DNA from 2 places in the Pseudomonas sp. NCHU5216 genome. Region 2 is predicted to be linked to the other one. Evidence: predicted binding sites of a transcription regulator. Region 2 holds the regulator's gene; the other holds the start of a gene.

Region 1 (5,343 bases), on a different contig from region 2:
GGAACCTAGAGCCTGCTAACCTGTCCAGTGACTATGTGCCAGCATTGTCGTGACGATGCTGACGCACAGTGAAAGGATAAGGCTGGTCAGGTTCAACATGAGCCTCACAGCCACCGACCACGGCCCTTACCGTGTGGGCCTAAGGAGACGTGCAATGCCCTCCCTCGATAGCCTGAACTGCCGCCGCGAGCTGAAGATCGGCGACACCACCTACCACTATTTCAGCCTGCCGGAAGCCGCCCAGCGCCTCGGCAACATCGACAAGCTCCCCAAATCGCTCAAAGTACTGCTGGAAAACCTGCTGCGCAACGAAGACGGCGAAACCGTGACCGGCAAGGATCTGCAGGCCATGGTCGACTGGCTCGACCAGCGCGCCTCCGACCGCGAGATCCAGTACCGCCCAGCGCGCGTGCTGATGCAGGACTTCACCGGCGTACCGGCAGTGGTCGACCTGGCCGCCATGCGCGACGCCATGGCCAAGGCCGGCGGCGACCCGCAGCGCATCAACCCGCTGTCGCCGGTGGATCTGGTCATCGACCACTCGGTGATGGTTGATCGCTACGCCTCCTCCAGTGCCTTCCACGATAACGTCGAACTGGAAATGCAGCGTAACGGCGAGCGCTACGCCTTCCTGCGCTGGGGCCAGCACGCCTTCGACAACTTCAGCGTGGTGCCGCCGGGCACCGGTATCTGCCACCAGGTCAACCTCGAGTACCTGGCGCGCACCGTGTGGAGCAAGGAAGAGGACGGCATCACCCTCGCCTACCCGGATACCCTGGTCGGCACCGACTCGCACACCACCATGATCAACGGCCTCGGCGTACTCGGCTGGGGCGTCGGCGGCATCGAGGCGGAAGCGGCCATGCTCGGCCAGCCGGTGTCGATGCTGATTCCCGAAGTCATCGGCTTCAAGCTCAGCGGCAAGCTCAAAGAAGGCATCACCGCCACCGACCTGGTGCTCACCGTCACCCAGATGCTGCGCAAGAAGGGCGTGGTGGGCAAGTTCGTCGAGTTCTACGGTGACGGCCTGGCCGACCTGCCGCTGGCCGACCGCGCCACCATCGCCAACATGGCCCCGGAATACGGCGCCACCTGCGGCTTCTTCCCGGTGGACGAGATCACCCTCGGCTACCTGCGCCTGTCCGGCCGCCCGGAAGCCACCGTGCAACTGGTCGAGGCCTACAGCAAGGCCCAGGGCCTGTGGCGCGAAGCCGGCGCCGAGCCGCTGTTCACCGACAGCCTGAGCCTGGATCTGGGCAGCGTCGAAGCCAGCCTGGCCGGCCCCAAGCGCCCGCAGGATCGCGTCTCGCTAGGCCAGGTTCACCAGGCCTTCGACGATTTCGTCGGTCTGCAGCTCAAACCGGCCGCCAAGGAAGAAGGCCGCATGCTCAGTGAAGGCGGCGGCGGTACTGCCGTGGGCGGCGACCAGCAGAGCGGCGGCATCGACTATGAGGACGATGGCCACACCCATCGCCTGCAGGACGGCGCAGTGGTCATCGCCGCCATCACCTCCTGCACCAACACCTCCAACCCCAGCGTGATGATGGCCGCCGGCCTGCTGGCCAAGAAGGCGGTGGAAAAAGGCCTGCAGCGTCAGCCCTGGGTCAAGAGCTCACTGGCACCCGGCTCCAAGGTGGTCACCGAATACTTCGACGCCGCCGGCCTGACGCCCTATCTGGAAAAGCTCGGCTTCGACCTGGTGGGCTACGGCTGCACCACCTGCATCGGCAACTCCGGGCCACTGCGCGAGCCCATCGAGAAGGCCATCGCCGAGGCCGACCTCACCGTCGCCTCGGTGCTCTCCGGTAATCGCAACTTCGAGGGCCGCGTGCACCCGCTGGTGAAGACCAACTGGTTGGCCTCGCCACCCCTGGTGGTGGCCTACGCCCTGGCCGGCAGCGTGCGCCTCGACCTGACCCAGGATGCCCTCGGCACCGGCAAGGATGGCCAGCCGGTGTACCTCAAGGACATCTGGCCGACCCAGAGCGAGATCGCCCAGGCCATCGCCCAGGTCGACACCGCCATGTTCCGCAAGGAATACGCCGAAGTCTTCGCTGGCGACGCGAAATGGCAGGCCATCGAGGTACCCAAGGCCGACACCTATGCCTGGCAAGGCGACTCCACCTACATCCAGCATCCGCCGTTCTTCGAGAATATCGCTGGCGACCCGCCGCGCATCACCGATATACGCGAGGCGCGCATCCTCGCCCTGCTCGGCGACTCGGTAACCACCGACCACATCTCCCCGGCCGGTAACATCAAGGCCGACAGCCCGGCCGGGCGCTACCTGAGCGAGCATGGTGTGGACAAGGCCGACTTCAACTCCTACGGCTCACGCCGCGGTAACCACGAAGTGATGATGCGCGGCACCTTCGCCAACATCCGCATCCGCAACGAGATGCTTGGCGGCGAGGAAGGCGGCAACACCCTGCACGTGCCGAGCGGCGAGAAGCTGGCGATCTACGACGCCGCCATGCGCTACCAGGCCGAAGGCACGCCGCTGTTGATCGTCGCCGGCAAGGAATACGGCACCGGCTCCAGCCGCGACTGGGCGGCCAAGGGCACCAACCTGCTGGGGGTCAAAGCGGTGATCGCCGAAAGCTTCGAGCGTATCCACCGCTCTAACCTGGTGGGCATGGGCGTGCTGCCGCTGCAGTTCAAGCCCGGCACCGACCGCAATAGCCTGAATCTCACCGGCAAGGAAGTGCTGGCCATCGAGGGCCTGGAAGGCGTGGAACTGCGCCCGCAGATGCCACTGACCCTGATCGTCACCCGCGAAGATGGCCAACAGGAGAAGGCCGAAGTGCTGTGCCGCATCGACACTCTCAACGAGGTTCAATACTTCAAGGCCGGCGGCATCCTGCATTACGTGCTGCGGCAGATGATCGGCAACTGATGCACCCGCCCTGCCACCTCGCGTGGCAGGGCTCCTTCCTCCGTCGCAGCTAGGCTGGCTGCGGTCGCGACAAAAACATGACGTCATCGAAAACCTATTACACTCGGTAAAAATGGATCCTGCCCCTCAACTTCGCCGCTCGCCGGCCGACTCAGAGAGGCATAACGATGACGGACAATTGCCCATGCGTAACAATCAGCCGGTCACCCAGCGCGAAAAAACCTTTCCCGCCCAGCAACGCCTGATCTCCACCACCGACCTAAAAGGTCAGATTACCTATTGCAACGACGCCTTCGTCGAGATCAGCGGCTTCTCCCGTGACGAGCTGCAACGTGCACCGCACAACATCGTGCGCCACCCGGACGTGCCGCCCGCCGTGTTCGACCACATGTGGACGACTCTCAAGAGTGGTCGCCCGTGGATGGGCATCGTCAAGAACCGCTGCAAGAACGGCGACCATTACTGGGTCAATGCCTACGTCACCCCCATCACCGAAGGGGACAAGGTAGTCGGCTACGAGTCCGTGCGGGTCAAGCCGAGCGCCGAGCAGGTGCGCCGCGCCGAAACGCTGTACGCCCGGATCAACGCTGGCAAATCGGCCGTTCCGGCCAGCAACCAGTGGTTGCCCATCGTCCAGGCCTGGATGCCTTTCATTCTGGTCAGCCAGATCGGCTTCCTCATCGGCCACTGGATGGGCAGCAACTGGGGCTTCATTCTTGCCGCCTGCCTGTCCGTGCCGCTCGGCCTGGCCGGCATCGCCTGGCAGACCCGAGGCATCAAGCGCCTGTTGCGCATCGCCGAGCAGACCACCTCCGACCCGCTGATCGCGCGCATGTACACCGACAGCCGGGGTGCCGAAGCGCGCCTGGAAATGGCCATGCTCAGCCAGGACGCGCGCCTGAAAACCTGCCTCACCCGCCTGCAAGACACCGCCGAACAGCTCAACCAGCAAGCCCGTGAGGCCGACAGGCTGGCGCACAACAGCTCTGCGGGCCTGGAACGTCAGCGCCACGAAACCGAGCAGGTGGCCACCGCCGTCAACGAAATGGCTGCCACCACCCTGGAAGTGGCCAGCAACGTCGCCCGCGCCGCCATCGCCACCCAGGAAGCCAACCGCCTGACCGGTGAAGGCCGCGACATCGCCACGGAAACCCGCGAGGCCATCCAACGCCTGTCGCAATCGGTGGGCGACACCGGCGAAACCGTCACCCGCCTGGCCCAGGACAGTAACGAGATTGGCAGCGTGGTCGATGTGATCAAAGGCATCGCCGACCAGACCAACCTGCTCGCCCTCAACGCCGCCATCGAAGCCGCCCGCGCCGGTGAGATGGGCCGTGGCTTCGCCGTGGTAGCCGACGAAGTACGCTCGCTGGCCCAGCGCACCGCCGAATCTACTGGGCAGATTCACGGCCTGATCGCCAAGTTGCAACGCACCGCCGAAGAAGCGGTGATGACCATGGAAATCGGCCGCAAGCAGGCCGAAGAAGGCGTAGAGCGCGTATTGAAGGCTGATCAGGCCCTGGCTGGCATCAGCGACGCCGTGGCCAATATCACCGACATGGCCAACCAGATCGCCGCTGCCGCCGAAGAGCAGAGCGCCGTGGCCGATGAGATCAACCAGAACATCACCACCATCGCCCAACTGGCCGACCAGACCGCCGGCGAAGCGCAAAGCACCGCCGAACTCAGCCAGGCCCTGACAGGCACGGCGCAGGGGCAGTATGCGCTGGTGGAGCGGTTCAATCGCTGAAAACAAGAGGCGCAGCGACTAACCGCTGCGCCTTCCCTGCTCCCCGCCCTGCTTTTGTAGGAGCGAGCTTGCTCGCGATATTCCCTACTCCCTTCCGAACCGTGCCGTCCTTCGCGTAATTGCCAATTGCCAGCAGTTATCCGACATGGTGTATAACCTGCCAAACACCCCACCGCCTCGCTGACTCCCGCGAACTAGAGAAAGACTCCGAGAATGGCCAGGAAGGTTATCCCCCAAAAAACAGATGCATGTTATGCACTAGCTGGTGTCTATTTATAACCAGAGGATTGCCCCATGAAATTCAGCGGAGAAATTGATGTCGCCAGTGAAGCCAATCTTTGGATATACCAAATTCCTCGCTGCGTTATCTCAGCAGGGAAAATCAGCTTCGATTTTTTAGGTGTAAAAGACGGCTGTAAATTTACAGGGCACTGCATTGCCAACGAGCGTTCGCCTCAAAAATACTCAGGACTAGGCAAGTTCCAATATGAAGGGTACGAGGCTTACGAAAGCCCTATTGAAGTATTAATAAAATTTGAAGATCCATTCTTGGAAATATCAGGAAAATGGTTTGAAGATGGCGTTGAATACAGAATGAATGGCGAGCTTGAGAAAAGCCTCTAACAATAGCGTCTCGCTCACTGGGACGGATTAAGGCCCGCTCCTTAACCAAACGTTGGAGACCTACGAGAATAAT
Region 2 (5,343 bases):
AGCCGCGCCAGGCCTGGCGCATGATGCTGGCGCACCTGGCTCATGCCATCAAGACGCCCAAGGTCGAGCCATTGGAAGAGGGCGGGGTGATCGCCCTGGTCGGCCCGGCCGGCATGGGCAAGACCACCACGTTGGCCAAGCTGGCGGCGCGCTACGTGCTCAAGCATGGCGCCCAGCAGGTCGCCCTGGTGAGCATGGACAGTTACCGCATCGGTGCGCAGGAGCAGCTCAAGACCCTCGGGCGCATCCTTGGCGTCTCGGTGACTCAGGTCGACCCAGGGCAGTCTCTGCTGCAAGCCCTGGCGCCTGTGGCGAAGAAACGCGTGGTGCTGATCGATACCGCCGGCCTGCCAAGCAATGACCCGGCCCTGCGCCTGCAGCTCGAGAGCCTGGCCGCACGCGGGTTGAAGGCGAAAAATTATCTGGTTCTGGCTGCTACCAGTCAAAACCAAGTGCTGAAAGCGGCCTACCATAGTTATAAGCGCTGCGGTCTTGCCGGCTGCATACTGACCAAGCTGGACGAGGCGGCGAGCCTGGGCGAGGTTTTGGGCCTGGCCATAGGCCAGCGTCTGCCGGTAGCCTATGTCACTGATGGGCCACGTATTCCGGATGATCTGCAGGTGCCGCGTAGCCATCAGTTGGTCAGCCGCGCCGTGAGCCTGCAAGCCGCCGAAGAGCCGAGCGAGGATGCCATGGCGCAATTGTTCGCCGGTCTTTATCAAGGAACCGCGCGGCGAGTCGGCTGACGCGCTAAAGTGTTGCAAGCCCTGCGTTTTTTTCTGCAGGGACTAACGGCCGCTAGGCCAAGTCGAAGTTAGACAAGGTGTGTAGAGAACATGGGTATGCATCCCGTACAGGTGATCGCGGTGACCGGCGGCAAGGGTGGCGTCGGCAAGACCAACGTGTCGGTGAATCTGTCCATGGCCCTGGCCGATCTCGGTCGCCGAGTCATGCTCATGGACGCCGACCTGGGTCTGGCCAATGTCGACGTGTTGCTGGGGCTGACCCCCAAGCGCACCTTGGCCGACGTGATCGCCGGTGAGTGCGAGCTGCGTGAAGTGCTGCTGCAAGGGCCTGGTGGCATCCGCATCGTGCCGGCAGCGTCCGGTACGCAGAGCATGGTCAACCTGTCACCGATGCAGCATGCCGGCCTGATCCAGGCCTTCAGCGACATCAGCGAGAACCTCGACGTGCTGGTGATCGATACCGCTGCCGGCATCGGCGATGCGGTGGTCAGCTTCGTTCGCGCGGCTCAGGAGATTCTCGTCGTCGTGTGCGACGAGCCCACCTCGATCACCGACGCCTACGCCCTGATCAAGCTGCTCAACCGTGACCATGGCATCAGCCGTTTCCGCGTTCTGGCCAACATGGCGCACAGTCCGCAGGAAGGTCGCAATCTCTTTGCTAAGCTGACCAAGGTGACGGATCGTTTTCTCGATGTCGCCTTGCAGTACGTCGGTGCCGTGCCCTACGACGAATGCGTACGCAAGGCGGTGCAGAAACAACGCGCCGTCTACGAGGCCTTTCCACGCTCCAAGTGTGCGCTGGCGTTCAAGGCGATCGCGCAGAAGGTCGATACCTGGCCCTTGCCAGCCAACCCGCGCGGTCATCTGGAGTTCTTCGTCGAGCGCCTGGTGAAACAACCGACTGCAGATTCGGCCGTATGACAGCAGCCTCTGGACTTCGTATGTACAACAAGGCTCAGGCGCAGGATTCCCAGTATCAGTTGATCGAGCGCTACGCGCCGCTGGTCAAGCGCATCGCCTATCACCTGTTGGCGCGCTTGCCGTCCAGCGTTCAGGTCGACGACCTGATTCAGGCCGGCATGATCGGCCTGCTCGAAGCCTCACGCAAATACGACTCCAGCAAGGGCGCCAGTTTCGAGACGTTCGCCGGTATTCGCATCCGTGGCGCCATGCTCGACGAGGTGCGCAAGGGCGATTGGGCACCGCGTTCGGTGCACCGCAACAGCCGCATGGTCAGCGATGCGATCCGCGCCGTGGAGGCCAGAACGGGGCGAGACGCTAAAGATCATGAGGTTGCGGCCGAACTCCAATTGAGTCTGGAAGATTACTACGGCATCCTTGGCGACACTTTGGGCAGCCGCCTGTTCAGTTTCGACGACCTGCTGCAGGACGGCGAACACGGCGGGTTGCATGAAGAAGCCGGGCACACCCACCTCGAACCTTCGCGGGATCTCGAAGATGAACGTTTCCAGGCGGCTTTGGCCAACGCCATTGCCGGCTTGCCGGAGCGTGAACGTCTGGTGCTGGCGCTGTATTACGATGAAGAACTGAACCTGAAGGAAATCGGTGAAGTGCTTGGCGTCAGTGAGTCGCGAGTCAGTCAGATTCATAGTCAGTGTGCGGCGCGTTTGCGCTCGCGCCTGATGGAATGGCGGGCGGGTTGAGGCAGAAGCAACGATATTGCTGGGCCGGTTTCACGATTAGAAGGCGTATCTGCAAGCGCAATACGTTTGGGACTGTACGGAGGTCGACTTGGACAAGAACATGAAAATCCTCATCGTTGACGATTTCTCGACGATGCGACGGATCATCAAGAACCTCTTGCGTGATTTGGGCTTTACCAACACGGCGGAGGCTGATGACGGTACGTCGGCGTTGCCCATGCTGCAAAGCGGCAGCTTCGACTTTCTGGTGACCGACTGGAACATGCCCGGCATGACCGGCATCGACCTGCTGCGCGCGGTGCGCGCCGACGAGCGCCTCAAGCACCTGCCGGTGTTGATGGTCACGGCCGAGGCCAAGCGTGACCAGATCATCGAAGCCGCTCAGGCCGGTGTGAACGGCTACGTGGTCAAACCCTTCACCGCCCAGGTGCTGAAGGAAAAGATCGAGAAGATCTTCGAGCGGGTCAACGGCTGATGTCGGCCGCGAGGGTGCTATGGAACACGATGATTCCACACTGGGCGAACTCGAGTCGTCCCTGAAGAAAAATGCCCGTGAATTGGTCGATAGCCTCGAAAGAGGCAACTTCGGCAATGCGGTGCAACTGATCAACGAACTGAACAAGGTTCGTGACCGTGGCTTGTATCACGAAGTCGGCAAGCTGACCCGCGAACTGCACAATGCCATCGTCAATTTCCAGCTCGATCCGCGCATGCCGCACGCCAAGGAGCTGTCGCAGATCGCCGACGCCACCGAGCGCCTGAATTACGTGGTCACCATGACCGAGCGGGCGGCCAACCGCACCATGGATCTGGTCGAACAGAGCGCGCCGCTGGTCAATGACCTGGCCGATGAAGCGCAGAGCCTGGGGGCCGAGTGGGGCCGCTTCATGCGCCGTGAAATCGGTGCCGATGGTTTCCGTGAGCTGGCCAAGCGCATCGAGCTGTTCCTCGCGCGCAGCGAGCGCGATGGCAACAAGTTGTCCGGCCATCTCAACGACATCCTGCTGGCGCAGGACTATCAGGATCTCACCGGTCAGGTGATCAAGCGTGTCACCCAGCTCGTCACCGAGGTCGAGAGCAATCTGCTCAAGCTGGTACTGATGGCCAGCTCGGTGGATCGCTTCGCCGGCATCGAGCATGACCACGAAGTACTGCGTGCCGAACAACAGAAACAAAAAGCGCCATCTCATGGTGAAGGTCCGCAGATTCATGCCGATAAGCGTGATGATGTCGCCTCCAGTCAGGACGATGTCGACGACCTGCTGTCCAGTCTTGGATTCTAAGGAGCACCCCCATGAGCTTCGGCGCCGATGAAGAGATTCTCCAGGACTTCCTGGTAGAGGCCGGAGAGATTCTCGAGCAGTTGTCCGAGCAGTTGGTCGAACTGGAAAGTCGACCGGATGACATGAGCCTGCTCAATGCCATCTTCCGTGGCTTCCACACCGTCAAGGGTGGCGCGGGCTTCCTCCAGCTCCATGAGCTGGTGGAGTGCTGCCACATTGCCGAGAACGTCTTCGACATCATGCGCAAGGGCGAGCGCCGCGTTGATGCCGAGCTGATGGACGTGGTGCTGGCCGCGCTGGATGCGGTCAACGGCATGTTCAACCAGGTACGCGAGCGTACCGAGCTGACCCCAGCCTCGCCCGAGCTGCTGGCGGCGCTGGCGCGTCTGGCCGAGCCGGCCGGTGCCGAGCAGGCGGCCAGCCCCGCGCCGGTGGCCGAAGAGGTTGCGCAGCCGGAACCAGAGCCTGAGCCCGAGCCTGTTGCCGCGGCGCCTGCCTCTTCCGATATCACAGACAGCGAATTCGCCCAGTTGCTCGATGCCCTGGGCGACGAGGCGGCCGCCGAGTCGCCGGCAGCTGCTTCCAGTGCCAGCGATGAAATCACCGATGACGAGTTCGAGTCGCTGCTCGATCAGTTGCACGGCAAGGGCCAGTTCTCCGCACCGGCAGCCGCAACTGCGCCAGCCGCCGCGGCTGCCAGTGCGCCGGCAAGCGAGCCTGCCGGTGACGAAATCACCGACGATGAGTTCGAGGCGCTGCTCGATCAGTTGCACGGCAAGGGGCAGTTCGCTGCGCCAGCCGCACCGGCCAAGAGCCCGGCGGCCCCGAGCAGTGAGGCGGCGCCAGCGGCCCCGGCCAGCGACGAGATCACCGATAGCGAGTTCGAGTCGCTGCTCGACGAGCTGCATGGCAAGGGCAAGTTCGTGCCGCCCGCTGCCCCAGCGCCTGCTGCTGCGGCCAGCAAGCCAGAACCGGCCAAGCCTGCCCCCATAACCCCTGTGGCGCCCGTGGCCAAGCCCGCTGCCAAGGTCGAGCCAGCGGCAGCCCGAGCACCTGCTGGATCCGCAGCCGCTGCCGAGAAGCCGGCGGCCAGTGAGGCCGAAACCACCGTGCGAGTCGATACCGCGCGCCTGGACGAGATCATGAACATGGTCGGCGAACTGGTGCTGGTGCGTAACCGCCTGGTGCGCCTGGGGCTCAACAGTGGCGACGAGGCCATGTCCAAGGCGGTGTCCAACCTCGATGTGGTGACGGCGGATCTGCAGACCTCTGTGATGAAGACCCGCATGCAGCCGATCAAGAAGGTGTTCGGCCGTTTCCCGCGGTTGGTTCGTGACCTGGCGCGTAACCTGAAGAAGGAAATCAACCTCGAGCTGGTAGGCGAAGAAACCGATCTCGACAAGAACCTCGTGGAGGCCCTGGCCGACCCGCTGGTGCACTTGGTGCGCAACGCCGTCGACCACGGCGTGGAAACCCCGGAAGAGCGTGAGAAGGCCGGCAAGGCCCGGGCCGGTCGCGTGGTGCTGTCGGCCGAGCAGGAAGGCGACCATATCCTGCTGTCGATCACCGATGACGGCAAGGGCATGGATGCCGACATCCTGCGGGCCAAGGCCGTGGAGAAAGGCTTGCTGGACAAGGATGCGGCCGATC

What was found. Region 2 encodes FliA, which starts transcription of late flagellar genes. Its sites were predicted from a motif close to CTAAAGTTTNNNNNNNNNNNGCCGNTAA; they were not measured.
Region 1: a site for FliA is predicted at 3,022-3,049, ahead of ACSVIK_RS24790 (methyl-accepting chemotaxis protein). Genes of this name have one in related genera too.

What each region holds. Positions count from the first base shown of each region.
Region 1 covers NZ_JBQLIX010000061.1:9,260-14,602, reverse strand. The annotation lists gene acnA (aconitate hydratase AcnA) at 155-2,896, shown strand; gene ACSVIK_RS24790 (methyl-accepting chemotaxis protein) at 3,081-4,646, shown strand; gene ACSVIK_RS24785 (hypothetical protein) at 4,941-5,270, shown strand; gene ACSVIK_RS24780 (hypothetical protein) at 5,342-5,343, shown strand, end outside.
Region 2 covers NZ_JBQLIX010000031.1:46,561-51,903, reverse strand. The annotation lists gene flhF (flagellar biosynthesis protein FlhF) at 1-746, shown strand, start outside; gene fleN (flagellar synthesis regulator FleN) at 837-1,667, shown strand; gene fliA (RNA polymerase sigma factor FliA) at 1,664-2,410, shown strand; gene ACSVIK_RS19245 (chemotaxis response regulator CheY) at 2,511-2,885, shown strand; gene ACSVIK_RS19240 (protein phosphatase CheZ) at 2,905-3,693, shown strand; gene ACSVIK_RS19235 (chemotaxis protein CheA) at 3,705-5,343, shown strand, end outside.